2 regions of the Tepidimonas sp. HKU77 genome follow, and region 1 is predicted to be linked to the other one. Evidence: predicted binding sites of a transcription regulator. Region 1 holds the regulator's gene; the other holds the start of a gene.

Region 1 (7,980 bases):
GGAGGGGTCTACAACGACAAGGTCGTGCGGCAGTTCGCCATCATGACCGTGGTCTGGGGCATCGTCGGCTTTCTGGTCGGCGTCATCATTGCCGCCCAGCTGGCGTGGCCCGAGCTCAACTTCGGCATCGAGTACCTGACGTACAGCCGCTTGCGACCGCTGCACACCAACGCGGTGATCTTCGCCTTTGGCGGCAGTGCCCTGTTCGCCACCGCGTACTATGTGGTGCAGCGCACTTGCCAGACCACTCTGTTCGCGCCGGCGTTGGCCTCGTTCACGTTCTGGGGCTGGCAGGCGGTCATCGTGCTGGCCGCGATCACTCTGCCCCTGGGCATCACCAGCGGCAAGGAGTACGCGGAACTCGAATGGCCTATTGACCTGCTGATCGCAGCCGTTTGGGTGGCCTTCGCGGTGGTCTTCTTCGGCACCATCGGCACCCGTAAGGTGCGCCACATCTACGTGGCCAACTGGTTCTATGGCGCCTTCATCATCGCCGTGGCCATGCTGCACATCGTCAACAGCGCGGCCATCCCGGTGAGCTTCTGGAAGTCCTATTCCGCCTACGCCGGGGTGCAAGACGCCATGGTGCAGTGGTGGTACGGCCACAACGCCGTGGGCTTTTTCCTCACGGCCGGCTTCCTGGGCATGATGTACTACTTCATCCCCAAGCAGGCCGAGCGCCCCGTCTACAGCTACCGGCTGTCGATCGTGCACTTCTGGGCGTTGATCTTCACCTACATGTGGGCGGGTCCGCACCACCTGCACTACACCGCGCTGCCCGACTGGGCGCAGTCGCTGGGCATGGTGTTCTCGCTCATCCTGCTCGCGCCGTCCTGGGGCGGCATGATCAACGGCATCATGACGCTGTCCGGCGCGTGGCACAAGCTGCGTGATGACCCGATCCTGCGCTTCCTGATCGTGTCGCTGTCGTTCTACGGCATGTCCACGTTCGAAGGACCGATGATGTCGATCAAGACCGTCAACGCCCTGAGCCACTACACCGACTGGACCATCGGCCACGTGCACTCCGGTGCCCTGGGCTGGGTGGGCTTGGTGACCATGGGCTCGATGTACTACCTGATTCCGCGCCTGTTTGGGCAAAAGCAGATGTACAGCGTCAAGGCCATCGAGCTGCACTTCTGGGTCGCCACCATCGGCATCGTGCTCTACATCGCCGCCATGTGGATCGCCGGCGTCATGCAGGGCCTGATGTGGCGTGCCGTCAACCCCGATGGGTCGCTGACCTACACCTTCGTCGAGTCCGTCAAGGCCAGCTATCCGTTCTATGTGATCCGCTTGCTGGGTGGCGTGCTGTACCTGGCTGGCATGTTCGTGATGGCGTGGAACGTCTGGAAGACCGCCACGCAGGGCAAGATCGAGCCCGTGGCCATCCCCGCCCCGGCTCACTGATGGAGGAAAGGGAAACACCATGGCTGCACAAGACCACAAGCCCAGCGGTCACGAGCGCATCGAGACCAACAATTTCCTCATGATCGTCCTCATCACGCTGGTGGTATCGGTCGGGGGGTTGGTAGAGATCGTCCCGCTGTTTTTCCAGCACTCGACCACCAAGCCGATCGAGGGCGTCAAGCCCTACCCGGCGCTGCAACTGGCCGGGCGCGACATCTACGTGCGCGAGGGTTGCTATGTCTGCCATTCGCAGATGGTGCGTCCGTTCCATGCCGAGACGCTGCGCTATGGCCCGTACTCGGTCGCGGGTGAGTTCGTCTACGACCACCCGTTCCAGTGGGGCTCCAAGCGTACGGGTCCGGATCTGGCGCGCGTGGGCGGCCGCTACTCGGACGAGTGGCACCGGGTGCACCTGATCAACCCGCGCGACTTGGTGCCCGAGTCCAACATGCCCGCCTACCCGTGGCTGGAGCGCCGCACGGTGGACGCCGAGTCGCTGCCCGCCAAGATGCAGGCGCTGCGCAAGCTGGGCGTGCCCTACACGGATGAAGAGATCGCCAAGGCGGTCGAGGAGGTGCAGGGTAAGACCGAAATGGAGGCGCTGATTGCGTACCTGCAGGGATTGGGCACCGCGCGCTCGTGGGACAAGCTGGCCAAGCCCCAGGCAGCGCAGGCGGCACAGGCCGATGCGCCCAGCACCGTGACCCAGCAATGACGGAGGCCGACCATGGACGTCAATGACCTGCGCGTCATCGTCACGGTGCTGAGCCTCGTGACTTTCGTCGGCATCTGGGCATGGGCCTGGTCCAAGAAAAACCGGGCCCGGTTCGAGGAAGCGGCACGGCTGCCGTTCCAGGACGAGTGAGCCCTGACAGGAGAGCATCATCATGAGCGATTTCATCAGCGATTTCTGGCATCTCTTCGTGGCCGGGGTCACCCTCGTCAGCATCTTGGCGTGCGCCTTCTTCCTATGGGCGAGCGGCAAGACGCGGGTGATCGCCGCGGCCGACAACACCACCGGGCACGTCTGGGACGGCGACCTGCGCGAGATGAACAACCCCTTGCCGCGGTGGTGGGTGTACCTGTTCATCATCACGGTGCTGTTTGCATTGGGCTACGGCTTGCTGTACCCGATGTTCGGCCAGTGGCAAGGGGTGCTGAAGTGGTCGTCCCATGGTCAGTGGGAAGTGGAGCGCAACAAGGCGCTGGCAGCGGTGGAGCCGCTGTACGCCAAGTTTCGCGGCATGGACCCGAAGGACTTGGCCAAAGACCAGCAGGCCATGGCCGTGGGGGAGCGCCTGTACATGAACTACTGCGCGCAGTGCCACGGTTCGGATGCCCGCGGCAGTAAAGGCTTTCCCAATCTGACCGACGCCGACTGGCTGGGCGGTGACGGTAGCCCCGAGTACATCCACAAGACAATCGTCGAGGGCCGGCAGGGCATCATGCCGCCGATGGCTGCCGCCGTCGGCACGGCTGAGGATGTCCGCAACCTCGCTCACTACGTGTTGAGCCTCTCAGGTAGCCCACACGACAGCGTTCGTGCTTCGCAGGGGGCGGCCAAGTGGGGGGCGTGCGCGGCTTGCCACGGGGCAGATGGCAAGGGCATGCACGCGACCGGCGCGCCCAACCTGACCGACCAGATCTGGCTGCATGGCTGGGGAGAGGAGGCGATCGTCCGCGCGATCGAGAAGGGTATCAACAACGTGATGCCGGCGCAAAACGCGCTACTGACGCCGGACCAGATCCACGTGCTGACGGGCTACGTCTGGAAGCTGTCGAACGCGAACTGAGGTTTGTTCAAAGTCAAACCCTTGGGCATCCGGTCGGGGTACCATACTCCGACCGGTTTTTGTTTCGCCGGCACGAGGTGACTCCATGAACACGGCCGCCAACATTCCCAGCTCTGCCTCCACCGACGAAGCGGTGGAGATTTCCCTGTACGCTGCGCGCAAAAAGCTCTACCCGCGTTCGGTGACGGGTACGTTCGCTCGTTGGCGTTGGGTCTTCGTCTGGCTGACGCAGCTCGTCTTCTATGGGTTGCCCTGGCTGCAATGGGGGCAGCGGCAGGCGGTGCTGTTCGATCTGGAGGCGCGCCGGTTCTACATTTTCGGGCTCGTGCTGTATCCGCAGGATTTCATCTACCTGACGGGTATTTTGGTGGTGTCGGCGCTGTCGCTGTTCCTGTTTACCGCCATCGCCGGCCGGCTGTGGTGCGGTTACGCGTGTCCGCAGACGGTGTACACCGAGATTTACCTGTGGATGGAAAAGCTCTTCGAGGGTGACCGTTCGGCGCGCATGCGACTGGACCAAGAGCCCTGGAGCCTGCGTAAGCTGGCACGCAAGGGCGGCAAACAGATCGCATGGATTGTGTTCGGTCTCTGGACCGGGTTTACGTTTGCGGGTTATTTCACGCCCATCCGTGAGTTGGGCGCTGCCGTCCTCGAGTGGAACCTGGGTCCGTGGCAGACCTTCTGGATTTTCTTCTACGGTTTTGCCACTTACGGCAACGCGGGCTACATGCGCGAGCAGGTCTGCAAATACATGTGCCCGTATGCGCGCTTCCAGAGCGCCATGTTCGACAAGGACACGATGATCGTGACCTACGACGCCGAGCGCGGCGAGCCGCGCGGCGCGCGCAAGAAGTCGGCTGACCCGAAGGCGTTGGGATTAGGTGACTGCATTGACTGCACACTGTGCGTGCAGGTGTGCCCCACCGGCATCGACATCCGCAATGGTCTGCAGTACGAGTGCATCGGTTGCGGTGCCTGCGCCGACGTCTGCGACGAGGTGATGGAGAAGATGGGCTATCCCAAGGGGCTGGTCAAGTACTCGACCCAAAACGGCATGGCCAACCACTGGAGCCGCGCCCAGATGATCCGCCGGGCGTTTCGTCCGCGCGTCTTGATCTACAGTGCCATTTTGCTCACCATCGTGGCGGCGCTCGGTGTCAGTCTGTGGATGCGGGTACCGCTCAAGGTCGACGTCATCCGGGACCGTGGCGCGCTGGCCCGCATGGTCGAGATGGGCCGGATCGAAAACGTCTACCGCGTGCAGTTCATGAACGCGTCCGAGTCCGAGCGCGAGCTGCAGGTGGCGGTCGAGGGCTTGCCGGGGGTGACGCTCGCGTCGGATCCCGTCGTACATCTGCTGCCCACCGAGGTGCGCTCGGTGCCGGTACGTGTGCAGGTTCCCCCGGGGTTGCAGCCCGGCTCTCACCCCATCGTTATGACTTTCCGCACCGCCGACGGCTCGATCGCCGTGCGCGAGAAAACCACCTTCCTGATACCCCGATGACCCCCCAGGGTATTCGGGTTGATCCGTATCCCAAAGTACTCGCCAAAGGCCTACACTATGTCCACCATGTCTGGTACGCCCTCCGCGTCATCCGCCCCTTCCCGACCCTGGTACCGCGAGCCCATGGTCTGGATGGTCATCGGTGGCCCCTTGGTGGTCGTGATCGCGTCCATCGTGACGGTCACGATCGCCGTGCGCAATCCAGACCCCGTGCTGCCGCGCGAGGCGATGCCGGCGCCGGTCGCGGTCGCGCCGGAGCGCATGACGCCGGAGGAGCGCCTGCAGGCCGAAAAAGCGGTGCTGCCTGCCAACCAGGCGCGTAACCACGTCGTGTCCCCGACGTTGCCTAAAGACGATTGAGGCGGCGCGGGGCAACAACAAAGAGGAGACTGTCGATGCTGGCCCAACGCGTGATGTGGATTGCTTGGCCCGCTTTTTTGATGGCGGCTGTGATCGAAATGGTGGTGTTCGCCTTCGTCGATCCCCACGATCTGCACTGGGCGGGCGAATCGCTCGGTTGGTCGCGGCAGGCGGTCTACACGGTCGCGTTCTTCATTTTTTGGGCGCTGACCATGGCGTCGAGCGCGCTTACCACGCTGTTGTCGCTGTCGCCGTGGGAAATCAACCGCTGCCCGGTGCCGCCAGATCAGCGCCCGGCTGACTGCGCGCGCAACGCGCCGCTCAACTCCCCGCTTAATTCTCCTCGCGGCTCTGGTTGACAATGGCCGCGAGCGCGTCCGGGTCGAGGATGCGAACGTAGCGCTGCTTGACTTCGATGATGCCCTCGTCCTGAAAGCGCGAAAACGTACGACTGACCGTCTCGAGCTTCATTCCCAGGTAGCTGCCGATTTCCTCGCGCGTCATGCGCAACACCATCTCGGTGCGTGAAAAGCCGCGCGAATGCAGGCGCTGCACGAGGTTGAGCAAAAAAGCCGCCAGTCGTTCTTCGGCGCGCATGCTGCCCAGCAATAGCATGACGCCTTGATCGCGTACGATCTCGCGGCTCATGATGCGGTGTACGTGGTGCTGCAGCGTGCTGAACTCGCGCGAGAGCTGCTCGAGCTTGTCGAATGGCAGCACGCACACCTCGGCGTCTTCGAGCGCCACGGCCGAGCACGAGTGCTTGTCCTGCACGATGCCATCGAGCCCCAGGATTTCGCCCGCCATTTGAAACCCGGTGACCTGATCGCGGCCGTCCGCCGTCGTGACCACGGTCTTGAAAAATCCGGATCGTACCGCGTACAGCGACGTGAAGCCGTCGCCCGCGGCAAACAGGGTCCCGCCCCGCCGCACCCGGCGACGCGTGCTGATCAGGTTGTCGAGCTGCTCCATCTCGTCCGGCTTGAGGCCGACCGGGATGCAGAGCTCGCGCAGGTTGCAGCTGGAGCAGGCGACCTTGATGCTGTGCAGATCCATGAGGCGATGGGGGCCGGTGTGAGGCAGAGGTGGGTGAAACGAGGCGCAGACTCGCCATGAACGATATGCGCCCGATCATAACAACCCGATGCGCGTGCCGCCCCGTGCGGTGGGCCCATGCCCTGCAGGGTTTTGGGGAACGTCGCTCCCGCAGGGGGTTTGACTCACGTCAACCCACGCAAGGCTACGCTGGTGCACAGTTCGTCGCCTATGGAGCTGCCCGCCGTGAAACACGTCATCGACGAAGATCTGCTGCGCCGGTTCGACATTCCGGGCCCGCGCTACACGTCCTACCCGACGGCGGACCGGTTTGTCGAAGCGTTTACCGAGCGTGACTACGTGCAAGCCCTGCAACAGCGGCGAGCGGGGTCGCTGGCGCTGCCGCTGTCGGTGTATGTACACATCCCGTTTTGCGAGTCGCTGTGCTACTACTGCGCATGCAACAAGGTGGTGACCAAGCACCACGAACGCGCGGCGGAGTACCTGCGCTACCTGTCGCGCGAGCTGGAATTGCAGACCGAACACGTCGGGCGCGGGCACCGCGTGACGCAGCTGCACCTTGGGGGGGGCACGCCGACCTTCCTCAGCGACGCGGAGTTGTCCGACCTGATGGCGATGATCCGGCGCCACTTCGAACTCGTCCCTGGGGGCGAGTATTCGATCGAGGTCGACCCCCGCACGGTGACCGCGCAGCGCTTGGCCCATCTGCACCAACTGGGGTTCAACCGCCTGAGTTTTGGCGTGCAGGACTTCGATGGCGCGGTGCAGCGGGCGGTGCACCGGATTCAGCCGGCCGAGCAGGTGTTCGCCCTCGTGGCCGCGGCGCGCGAGATCGGCTTTGAGTCGGTCAACGTCGACCTCATTTACGGACTGCCTCAGCAGACCCCAGAGTCGTTTCGGCGCACGCTCGAGCTCGTCGAGCGCCTGCGGCCGGATCGCATCGCGCTCTACGCTTATGCGCATCTGCCGGCGCGCTTCAAGCCGCAGCGGCGCATCCACGCGGCGGAGTTGCCCAGTCCGGCGGACAAGTTGGCCATGTTGTCGCTGTCGCTCGACCATCTGAGTGCCGTGGGTTATGTGTACGTGGGCATGGACCATTTTGCGTTGCCCAACGATGCGCTGGCGGTGGCCAAGCGGCAGGGGCGGCTGCACCGCAACTTTCAGGGCTACAGCACGCAGCCCGATTGCGACCTGATCGCGCTGGGGGTATCGGCCATTGGCCGCATCGGCGCCACCTACAGCCAAAATGCCAAGACGCTGGAGGAGTACTACGACGCGCTCGACCAAGGGCGGCTGCCCATCGTGCGCGGGCTGGCGCTGACGCGCGAGGATCTGTTGCGCCGCAGTGTGATCATGGCCATCATGTGCCAGGGGTTGGTCGATTTCGAGTCGATCAATCTGGCGCACCTGATCGATTTTCGCCAGCACTTCGCGCGCGAGCTGGAGCAGCTGCGCGCGTTCGAGCGCGATGGGCTGGTACGCATCGGCGATGCCCACATCGAAGTGACGCCCACGGGCTGGTATTTGGTGCGCGCCGTCGCCATGGTGTTCGACCGCTACTTGCAGGTCGATCAAGACCGGGCGCGGTTTTCCAAGATCATTTGAGGTGCTACCGGCAGGCCCAGCCGCGGGCTGTTAGCATCGTGCCATGCTGACCTCGATGACGCTGTCGGCCCTGGTGATGGGGCTGGTCGGCGGCCCGCACTGCGTGACCATGTGTGGTGCCGCCTGCGCGGGTATTGCCCGTGCCGCTGGCCCGCACCCGCAGCGGGCGCTGTGGACGTGGCAGTTCAGCCGGCTGGCCGGCTATGCGCTGCTGGGGGCGTTGGCGGGCGGCACGGTACAGGGCATGGGCTG
Region 2 (7,980 bases), 760 kb from region 1:
CGCGTGCACGCGCAAGATTTGCACGCGCCCGGCCTTATCGGGCCGGTCCACCAGCACTTGGCGGTCGAAGCGGCCCGCGCGCAGCAGTGCTGGATCCAGAATCTCCGGCCGGTTGGTGGCCGCCAGCAGCACCAGGCCCGAGGTGCTGTCGAAGCCGTCGAGCTCCACCAGCAGCTGGTTGAGGGTCTGCTCGCGCTCGTCGTGCCCACCGATGGGGCCGCCCGCGGCCCGCGCGCGCCCCAGCGCATCGAGCTCGTCGATGAAGATGATGGCCGGCGCCTTGGCGCGCGCCTGCTCGAACAGGTCGCGCACGCGCGCCGCGCCCACGCCCACGAACATCTCGACGAATTCGCTGCCGCTGATGCTAAAAAACGGCACGCCCGCTTCGCCCGCCACCGCCTTGGCCAGCAGGGTCTTGCCGGTCCCCGGCGGCCCCACCAACAGCACACCCTTGGGCGCGCGCGCGCCCAGCCGACCATAGCCCTGCGGGTCTTTCAAAAAGGCCACGATCTCCTGCAGCTCGGCCTTGGCCTCGTCGACCCCGGCCACGTCGTCGAAGGTCACGCCGGTGTCTTTTTCGACATAGACCTTGGCGCGGCTTTTGCCGATGCTCATGAAGCCGCCCATGCCTTGGCGCTCCAACACCCGGCGCACGACGAAAAACCACAGCGCAAAAAACACCAGTGCCGGCACCACCCACGACAGCAGGTCGCGCAGCCAAGTGCTCTCCACCACGCGCGTGTAGGGCACGTCGTAGCGGCTCAGGCGTTCGGCCAACTGCGGCTCGACGCGGTTGGCGACGATGACGGTCTTACCGCTGGCGTCGGGGGTCTTGAGGCGGCCGGTGATGGTGGTCTCGCCGACGATGACCTCGGCCACCCGGCCCTCGGCCAGCGCCTGCTCGAACGCGCTGTAGGGCACGGGCTCGACCGTGCGCGCGGTCTGCCACACGTTTTGGAACCACAACAGCAACACGAACGCTAGCACCCAGTAGCCGACGTTCCAGGAGGTCTTCGGATCCGGATTCATCGGTGTCCTCCCGCCTCACACCGCCTGGCCCAGGCGCCGCAACTGGGCGCGCAGGCGCTCGATTTCTTCTTCCAAATCCACCACCAGCGCGGCCAACTCGGGGTCGGCGTCGAAGTGGCGCTGCAACCACGCCAGGCGGCGCACCCGGCGCAGCGTGGCGGCGTCGTAGGTCCCTGCCGCCTCCGCCGACGCGGCCGCGCCGATCCACCCGGCCTGTACCGCGGCGTGCCACCAGGCCAGCGATACCCCGGCAGCGCGACACAGCGCCTCGGCGTCCAGGCCCGGGGCGTCCTGGGCGATGTCGATGCGCAACACGTTCAGCTCCATGGTCAGTGGCTCCTCTCGGCTTCGGCGGCAGCCACCTTGCGGGCGTCGAAATCGCTCAGCTCGGCCGCCATCTTTTCGTACAGGGCCCGGGCCCGGGGGTCATAGGCGCTGGGCAGGATCACCCGCAACTGCAGCTCCAGGTCGCCCGGCTCGCGCGCGGGCAGTCCCTTGCCGCGCACGGTCAGGGTCTGTCCGGCCTGACTATTGGCAGGCACGCGCACTTTCAGCGTGCTGCCGTCGGGCAGGGTCACGGGCACGACCGCGCCCAAGGCTGCCTCCCACGGCGCCAGCGGCAGATCCGCGATAAGGGTCTTGCCGTCGAGCCGGTAGCGCGGGTGCGGGCGTACCACCACCTCCAGGTACAGGTCGCCCGCCGGCTGCCCCGGCCCGCCCTGCCCGGCCAAGCGGATCAGCTGTCCCGGTCGCACGCCGGCCGGAATCTTGACTTCCAGCGTGCGGTTGCGCAGCGCCACGCGGCCCTGGGCATCCAGCTCGGGCACTTGCAGCGTCAGCATCCGCGTGCCCCCACGCCATGCCTCTTCCAGATCCAGCACCACTTTGGCGTGGTGGTCTTCGCCCCGCCCGGGGGCGGCATGGGCCCGCCGGCGGTTGGCGCCCGCGCGGGCGGCCCCCATGCGGCCAAAGAGCTCGCTGAAAAAATCGCTGAACGCCTCGGCGTCCATGCCCTCGGGCGCGCCATGAAACTCGAAGCCCGCGTCCCAGTCCGGCGGCGGCGTGAACGACTGTCCCGCCCGGTGGCCTTGCGCCAGCCGGTCGTAGGCCGCGCGCTTTTCTGGGTCTGACAGCACCGCGTATGCCTCGTTGACCTCGCTCATGCGTTGCGCCGCGTCGGGCTCGGTGCTGACGTCCGGATGGTATTTGCGCGCCAGCTTGCGATAGGCTTTCTTGATGTCGTCGGCGCTGGCGTCGCGCGCCACCCCCAGCACCGCGTAGTAATCCTTGAAATCCACGCGCGTACCCCTTTCCTGGTTGATTCGATCGGTTGCAAATGAGGGGCGGTGGCCGCGATTTCAACCACCACCCTCAACCAGCCGCGCCCGAGGGATCCGCCGCATCGGCCACGAACACGGTCAACACGCCGGTATAGCCATACAAACGGTGATGGGCGATCTCGCCAGCGGCGAAAAAGCCCGCCAGCGGCACATCTCCCAAGGCTTGACGCACGATCTGCAACTCCGCGCTGGGGCCACCGAAGTGGGCACCGCCGCGCCCGTTGCAACTGACGTAGATGGCCCCGGCGATGCGCTGGGTGGGGTCGGTCGTGTCGTCCCCCTCGGGGCTGAGCTCGTCGCGGATTTCGGCGCAGATGCGCACCAAGTCGGCCCGCGCCGCCTGCACGTGGCGCTCGCACAGGGTCAACAGAGCGCCGGTGGGCACTTCGTCGGCAACCACGACCGCGCGTCGCAGCGGATCGATGCCGACCAGGTGGCGCACCAGCACGTCGTCGCCCAGGCGCAGCGGCACGCGACCGGTCAGCGGCGCGGCGGCCGACGCGGGGCGTGCGACCGGCGCCTGCAGGCCCACCAGCGTCTGGCGCAGGCGGCCGATGACGGCCGTCAGATCGTCCAGTGACAAACCCAGGTCTTGCAACACCACATCCAGCGCTGGCTGGCCGTCGAGCGACTCGACCCGATTGGCGTGGGCGGCGCTCACCCGGTGTGCGGGGCCGACCGCGCGCACGCCTTGTGTGACGCGCGAGACGATCCCCACGTCCGGGCCGAAGGCCACGCCGCTGAAGCCGCCACGAAACAAGCCGACCGCAGCCTCGCGCCCGTGCCCGGCCAGGCCGCCCTGGCTCGCACACGCCATCTGCACCGAACCCGCCCGGCTGGCGACCAAGCCACCAAACAGGTAGTGGCCCAGCGTACGCTCGGCCAGCTCCTGCAGCAGCTCGGTCAGGTCGGGCGCCGTGGGGTCGGCGTGCACCAGCGCGGTTTGGGGCACGAAACCCTCCGGCCCCTGCGTCGCGCCCAGGGGGGCGACGCCGCTGAACACCCGGTAGCGGCCCGGTGCCAGGTCGCACAGCATCACCACCAGCGCCGGCTCGTCCCAGTACTCGACCCCCGTGGCGCCAATGCCCACGCCGACCGCCCCCACCCAATCGGTCACCTGGGGCAGCTCGGCGCCCAGATACGCCAGGATCTCGGCGGCCGCGCCCGCGTAGTGGTCGGTCAGATACACCAACGCCAGCGGCGTGGTGGTGTGACCCGCGTCGCCGCCGTGGGTAGCGCCACCTCCGGCCGCGGGTGCCGCCGACGCCCGCGCCGCCAACTGGGCCCGCAGCTGCGTGACCACCAGCGCCGCCGCCACCGGCCACTGGGGGTGGGTGGCGTGCGCACAGACGAATCGCTTCACGAGCGGGACCTCCGTGAAGAAGCCCGTGCAGAAGCCGGGCGCAAGGCCGCTGGCGCCGAGGCGCTGGCCGGGGGGCGGGCACGCTTGGGGCGCGCCGCAGGTGGTGGGGCTGGCGGCGGCTCGGGCGGACTCGGGTCGGGGGCAGCCTGCTGGGCCATGTCCTGCATGGCCTGCGCGGCGATGCCCTGAAACTGCTCGGTCAACGCGCGCCACCAGCGCACGGGATCGACGCCGGGCACGGCGGGCGCGGGCGCCCCTGCCGCGGCGGTGGAAGGCTCGCCGCAGGGTGCGTCGGGGGTCTGCGCGGCGCCGGAGGCAGTGGCGGCCGACGCCACTGCAGGGCCGCCCGCCAGGGCCTGCGCCATTTCGGCCAGACTGACATTCATGCCCTTGAGCGTCGCCAGGGTCATGCGCTGCACTTCCAGCGCCTGGATCGTGGCCTGCAGCGCGCGGGCGTTTTGCTCGAGCCAAAAGTGCACGGCCTTCAAATCGCGAATACGGCGCTCGAGCTCGTCGGGGTCGAACACGGGCGCGACCCACTGGGCCACGGGCGGGGCCTCGGGCGCGGCGTCACGCCCGGCCAAGCCTTGCAAAAAGGCAAACCCGGGAACGTAGCGGGCATAGGGAGCGAACGCGGCGTGCAAGGCGCTGAAATCGGGCGAGGTCATGACGGGCTCCCAGGCGCGGCGGGCGCCAACTGGCGTGAAGGTTACCGTAGCATGCCACAGGGCGCCCATCCGCGATACCCCACCCGAGCACCGCAGCGGCTTGATCGGCATCAAACCCTGCACCAACCCCACTGGTGCGGCGCGCGGAATGTGGCCACAATTCCAGCATCGGCCCGCGGGGCCACACATCAGACACCAGGATCCCATGAGCCAACCCATCTCGGACACCTTCGCCCAGCAACTGCAGCAGATGCGCACCGAGCTGATCGCCCAGATTCGGGCCCAGCGTGGCGGCAAGATCGGCCGCGCCGAGGCGGCCCCGGATCCCCACGACATCCAAAGCGGGGACTGGTCGCAGGTCGACGGCGAGCGCGATCTGGCGCAGGCGCTGGATGCGCGCGAAACCGCCGAGCTGCGCGCCATCGACGACGCGCTGGAGCGCATTCGCCAGGGCACGTACGGGCTGTGCATCGATTGTGGCGCCGAGATCCCCGCGGCACGCCTGCACGCCGCCCCCACCGCCCTGCGCTGCCTGGATTGCCAGGCCCGCTACGAGCGCAGCCACCCCGTGGCCACGCCGTCACTCTGACCGGCGGCGGGCCACGTCACGTCGATCGCGCCGAAGGGCTCACGCCCGTCGGGCAGGCGGGCTTCGATCTGGACACGGTCGCCCGCCGTCAACCAGGGCGTGCTGATGTGGCCCAGGGCGCGCGCCTCGGCAGCCCGGCGCATCGCCAGCGAGGCGTAACCACGCGGCCACGTGGGCGGATCGCCCTCGATACACGGGGTGGGCAGTACCCCACCCGCGACCACGACCCCCGCTGCCAGCCCCCGCCAGCGCGCTGCGTTGGCCAACAACGACCCAAATGAGTTGGGCTGGTCGGCGCCGTCCGCGATGCCGAGCTTGCGCCCTTGACAGACCGTGATCACGCTCAGCGCCAGCCGCCCGTCGCGCCACGCCGACCCCAGCTCGTCGGGCGTGACCACGCACGGCGCGACGCTGACGCCCCAGGGCCGCTCGGGGGCATCGTAGCCGTGGCGCCACAGGCAGGCCAGCGCCAGCAGCCGCACCCCCTCTAGCGCCGCCGACGCCTCGACCCCTGCCCCCACATCGCCGCAAATGGCCGCCAGCGTCGGGGCGACGTCGGCCACCCCTGCTACCGCCGGCAGCGGCTGCACCGGCCCCCAGAGGGCATCGCTGCGCCACGGCAGCGGCTCGTCGCCGTCGGGCTCGGGCGCCCACCAGCCCACGGCGCGCGGCAAGGGGGCCGCACACTGGCGCGGGTCAAACGCGAACGCGTGCCGCGCTTTGCCGTGATCGAGCGTGACCGCCAGATCGTGCAACTGCGGCGCGATGAAATTCCAGTCGTCGAGCGCCTGCTGCAGCGTGTCGGCGATGCCGGTGGCGTAGTGCGCCAGCGCGCCGTCGCGCGAGACGACGACCAACTGTCCGTCGCGGCTGCCGTCGCGATAGGTGGCGAGCTTCATGGGTGGCTTCTCCCGAATGTGCGATGCAGGCGCTAGTATCGCGTCCATGAAGGTCGGCGTCTTGCTCGCGCCGCGTCTGCGCATCGCCGCTGCCGTGGCCGGTGTCGTCGCGTTGCATGCGGCGGCGCTGGCGCTGCTGTGGCCGCCCGCGTCCCCCGCGGGCCGCGGCCCCGATGGCGCACGCGCGGCCGTGGTGGCCGCCGCGCTGCTGGCGCCGTCGGCTCGCCCCGCCCCGTTGGAGTCAAAGCCCCAGTCAAAGCCCCCTGCACCGAGGCCCCCCGACGCCCGTCCACGCACCCCACCGGCCGCTGCCCAAACGCCCCCACAGCCTCGCGACGATGGCTTGCCGTCGCGCACGGCAAACACCAGCCCCGCGCTGGCCGAGCCCCCCTCCACCCCCGCCGAGGCACCCGGCGTCGCCGAGGCCCCCGGTGCAGTACCGCAGCCGCCCGAAGCGCTGACGGTAGCCGAGGCTGCACCCCTGCGCCCAGCAAGCCCCGGCAACACGGTCGCGGCGTGGCAACCGCCTCCCTCTGCCCAACTGCACTACGACGTGCTCGGCGAAGCGCGTGGCTTGAACTACCGCGCGCAAGCCACGCTGGACTGGCAGCGGGACGGTGAGCGCTACCGCGCCGAACTGACGTTACGGGCGTTTCTGGTCGGCACGCGCACGCAATCCAGCGTGGGCACCCTCTCGCACCAAGGCCTGCAGCCACTGCGCTTCGAGGACCGCGCCCGCCGCACGCGCGGACTGACGTTCGAGTGGGCGGCCAGCGGTGCCATGGCGAGCGCCTTGTCGGATGACGGCGCGCGGCTCGACGGGCTGCCCGCCGGTACCCAGGATCGGCTATCGGTATTCATCCAACTCGGGCCCTGGGTGGACGGTGCTCAGCCCGGCGAGCGCTGGTCGCTTCCCGTCGTGGGCTCGAACCAGGTCGAGACCTGGACGTTCGAAGTCGTCGAGCACGAGCGCCTCGCGCTGCCTGCGGGCGAGTTCGACACCCTGCGGCTGCGTCGCAGCGCCACGGGCACCGCCGAGCGGGGCTTGGGCGTCGAGCTGTGGTTCAGCCCAGCGCTGCCCGGCCTGCCGGTGCGCCTCGTGCTGCAGCAGGCCAATGGCGACCGGGTCGATCAACAGTTGCGTGCATGGCGCCACACGGCATCCCCTTGAAAAACGCCGGCCACGACCCGATATCCGGTACGTCAGCGGACACCACCCACCCCAGTGGACCCGCTGCTTGCAGGGATTCCGTCTTTCGAGGATAGTGTGGCCATGCACATGCTCTACAACTCCGACAGTTTCGCGGTGGTCCACATCCTGGCCAACGCCCAGGAGGTGGCGAGCGCGGCCGACAGTGACACCCCGCGGCCGGTGCTGCCGCGCCACGGGTTCGAGATCGTGGACAAGCGCTCCGGCAAGGAGGTGTACCTGGATGGCTCCTGGGCCGAGCTGTTTCAGCAACAGATCGAGGCCTGGCAACAGAACACGCCCACCCAGGAAGAAGTCGAGGACACGCTGGAGCGCTACGCGTCGCTGGCGCAAACGCCGGTCGTGGTGCACTAAAAACAGGGGCGGGATGCCCCTGCTGCCATCCGCAGGCAGCCGCTGGCGAGCGGCAACGGTTGGCGCTTACTCCTCCAGCAAACTGCGCAGCATCCAGGCGGTTTGCTCGTGCACCGCCAGCCGTTGCGTCAGCAAATCGGCCGTGGGTTCATCATGGGCTTTGTCCACCAGCGGAAACAGGCTGCGTGCCGTGCGGGCCACCGCTTCGTGCCCTTGCACCAGCAGGCGCACCATCTCCAGCGCCTTGGGCGGCTGCGCCGGCGCGTCCGGCACGGAACTCAGGCGCGCGAATTCGGCGTACGAGCCCGGCGCGATGTGCCCCAGCGCGCGAATACGCTCGGCAATCGGGTCGACCGCGTTCCACAGTTCGGTGTACTGCTGCATGAACATGGCATGCAACGTATTGAACATGGGCCCCGTGACGTTCCAGTGAAAATTGTGCGTGGTCAGGTACAGCGTGTAGGTATCGGCCAATAGGCGGCTGAGGCCTTCGGCAATGGCTGCGCGGTCAGCCGCGTCGATGCCGAT

Evidence for each region. The regulator FNR, encoded in region 1, switches genes on or off when oxygen is low (the NO sensors DNR and NnrR bind a similar motif). The targets are predictions, from matches to a motif close to TTGATNNNNATCAA.
Region 2: the regulator FNR is predicted to act here: its motif matches at 4,501-4,514, upstream of ACPP3B_RS06370 (TraR/DksA family transcriptional regulator).

Annotation. Positions count from the first base shown of each region.
Region 1 covers NZ_CP187300.1:566,740-574,719, reverse strand. Annotated here, with positions in the region: gene ccoN (cytochrome-c oxidase, cbb3-type subunit I) at 1-1,410, shown strand, start outside; gene ccoO (cytochrome-c oxidase, cbb3-type subunit II) at 1,430-2,125, shown strand; gene ACPP3B_RS02680 (cbb3-type cytochrome oxidase subunit 3) at 2,138-2,275, shown strand; gene ccoP (cytochrome-c oxidase, cbb3-type subunit III) at 2,298-3,203, shown strand; gene ccoG (cytochrome c oxidase accessory protein CcoG) at 3,289-4,707, shown strand; gene ACPP3B_RS02665 (nitrogen fixation protein FixH) at 4,774-5,067, shown strand; gene ACPP3B_RS02660 (hypothetical protein) at 5,103-5,426, shown strand; gene fnr (fumarate/nitrate reduction transcriptional regulator Fnr) at 5,401-6,123, opposite strand; gene hemN (oxygen-independent coproporphyrinogen III oxidase) at 6,334-7,728, shown strand; gene ACPP3B_RS02645 (sulfite exporter TauE/SafE family protein) at 7,772-7,980, shown strand, end outside.
Region 2 covers NZ_CP187300.1:1,326,084-1,334,063, reverse strand. Annotated here, with positions in the region: gene ftsH (ATP-dependent zinc metalloprotease FtsH) at 1-1,029, opposite strand, end outside; gene ACPP3B_RS06390 (MerR family transcriptional regulator) at 1,045-1,356, opposite strand; gene ACPP3B_RS06385 (DnaJ C-terminal domain-containing protein) at 1,359-2,327, opposite strand; gene ACPP3B_RS06380 (FIST signal transduction protein) at 2,401-3,732, opposite strand; gene ACPP3B_RS06375 (PhaM family polyhydroxyalkanoate granule multifunctional regulatory protein) at 3,729-4,400, opposite strand; gene ACPP3B_RS06370 (TraR/DksA family transcriptional regulator) at 4,606-4,989, shown strand; gene ACPP3B_RS06365 (fumarylacetoacetate hydrolase family protein) at 4,950-5,888, opposite strand; gene ACPP3B_RS06360 (DUF3108 domain-containing protein) at 5,935-7,059, shown strand; gene ACPP3B_RS06355 (BTH_I0359 family protein) at 7,162-7,452, shown strand; gene ACPP3B_RS06350 (Dps family protein) at 7,519-7,980, opposite strand, start outside.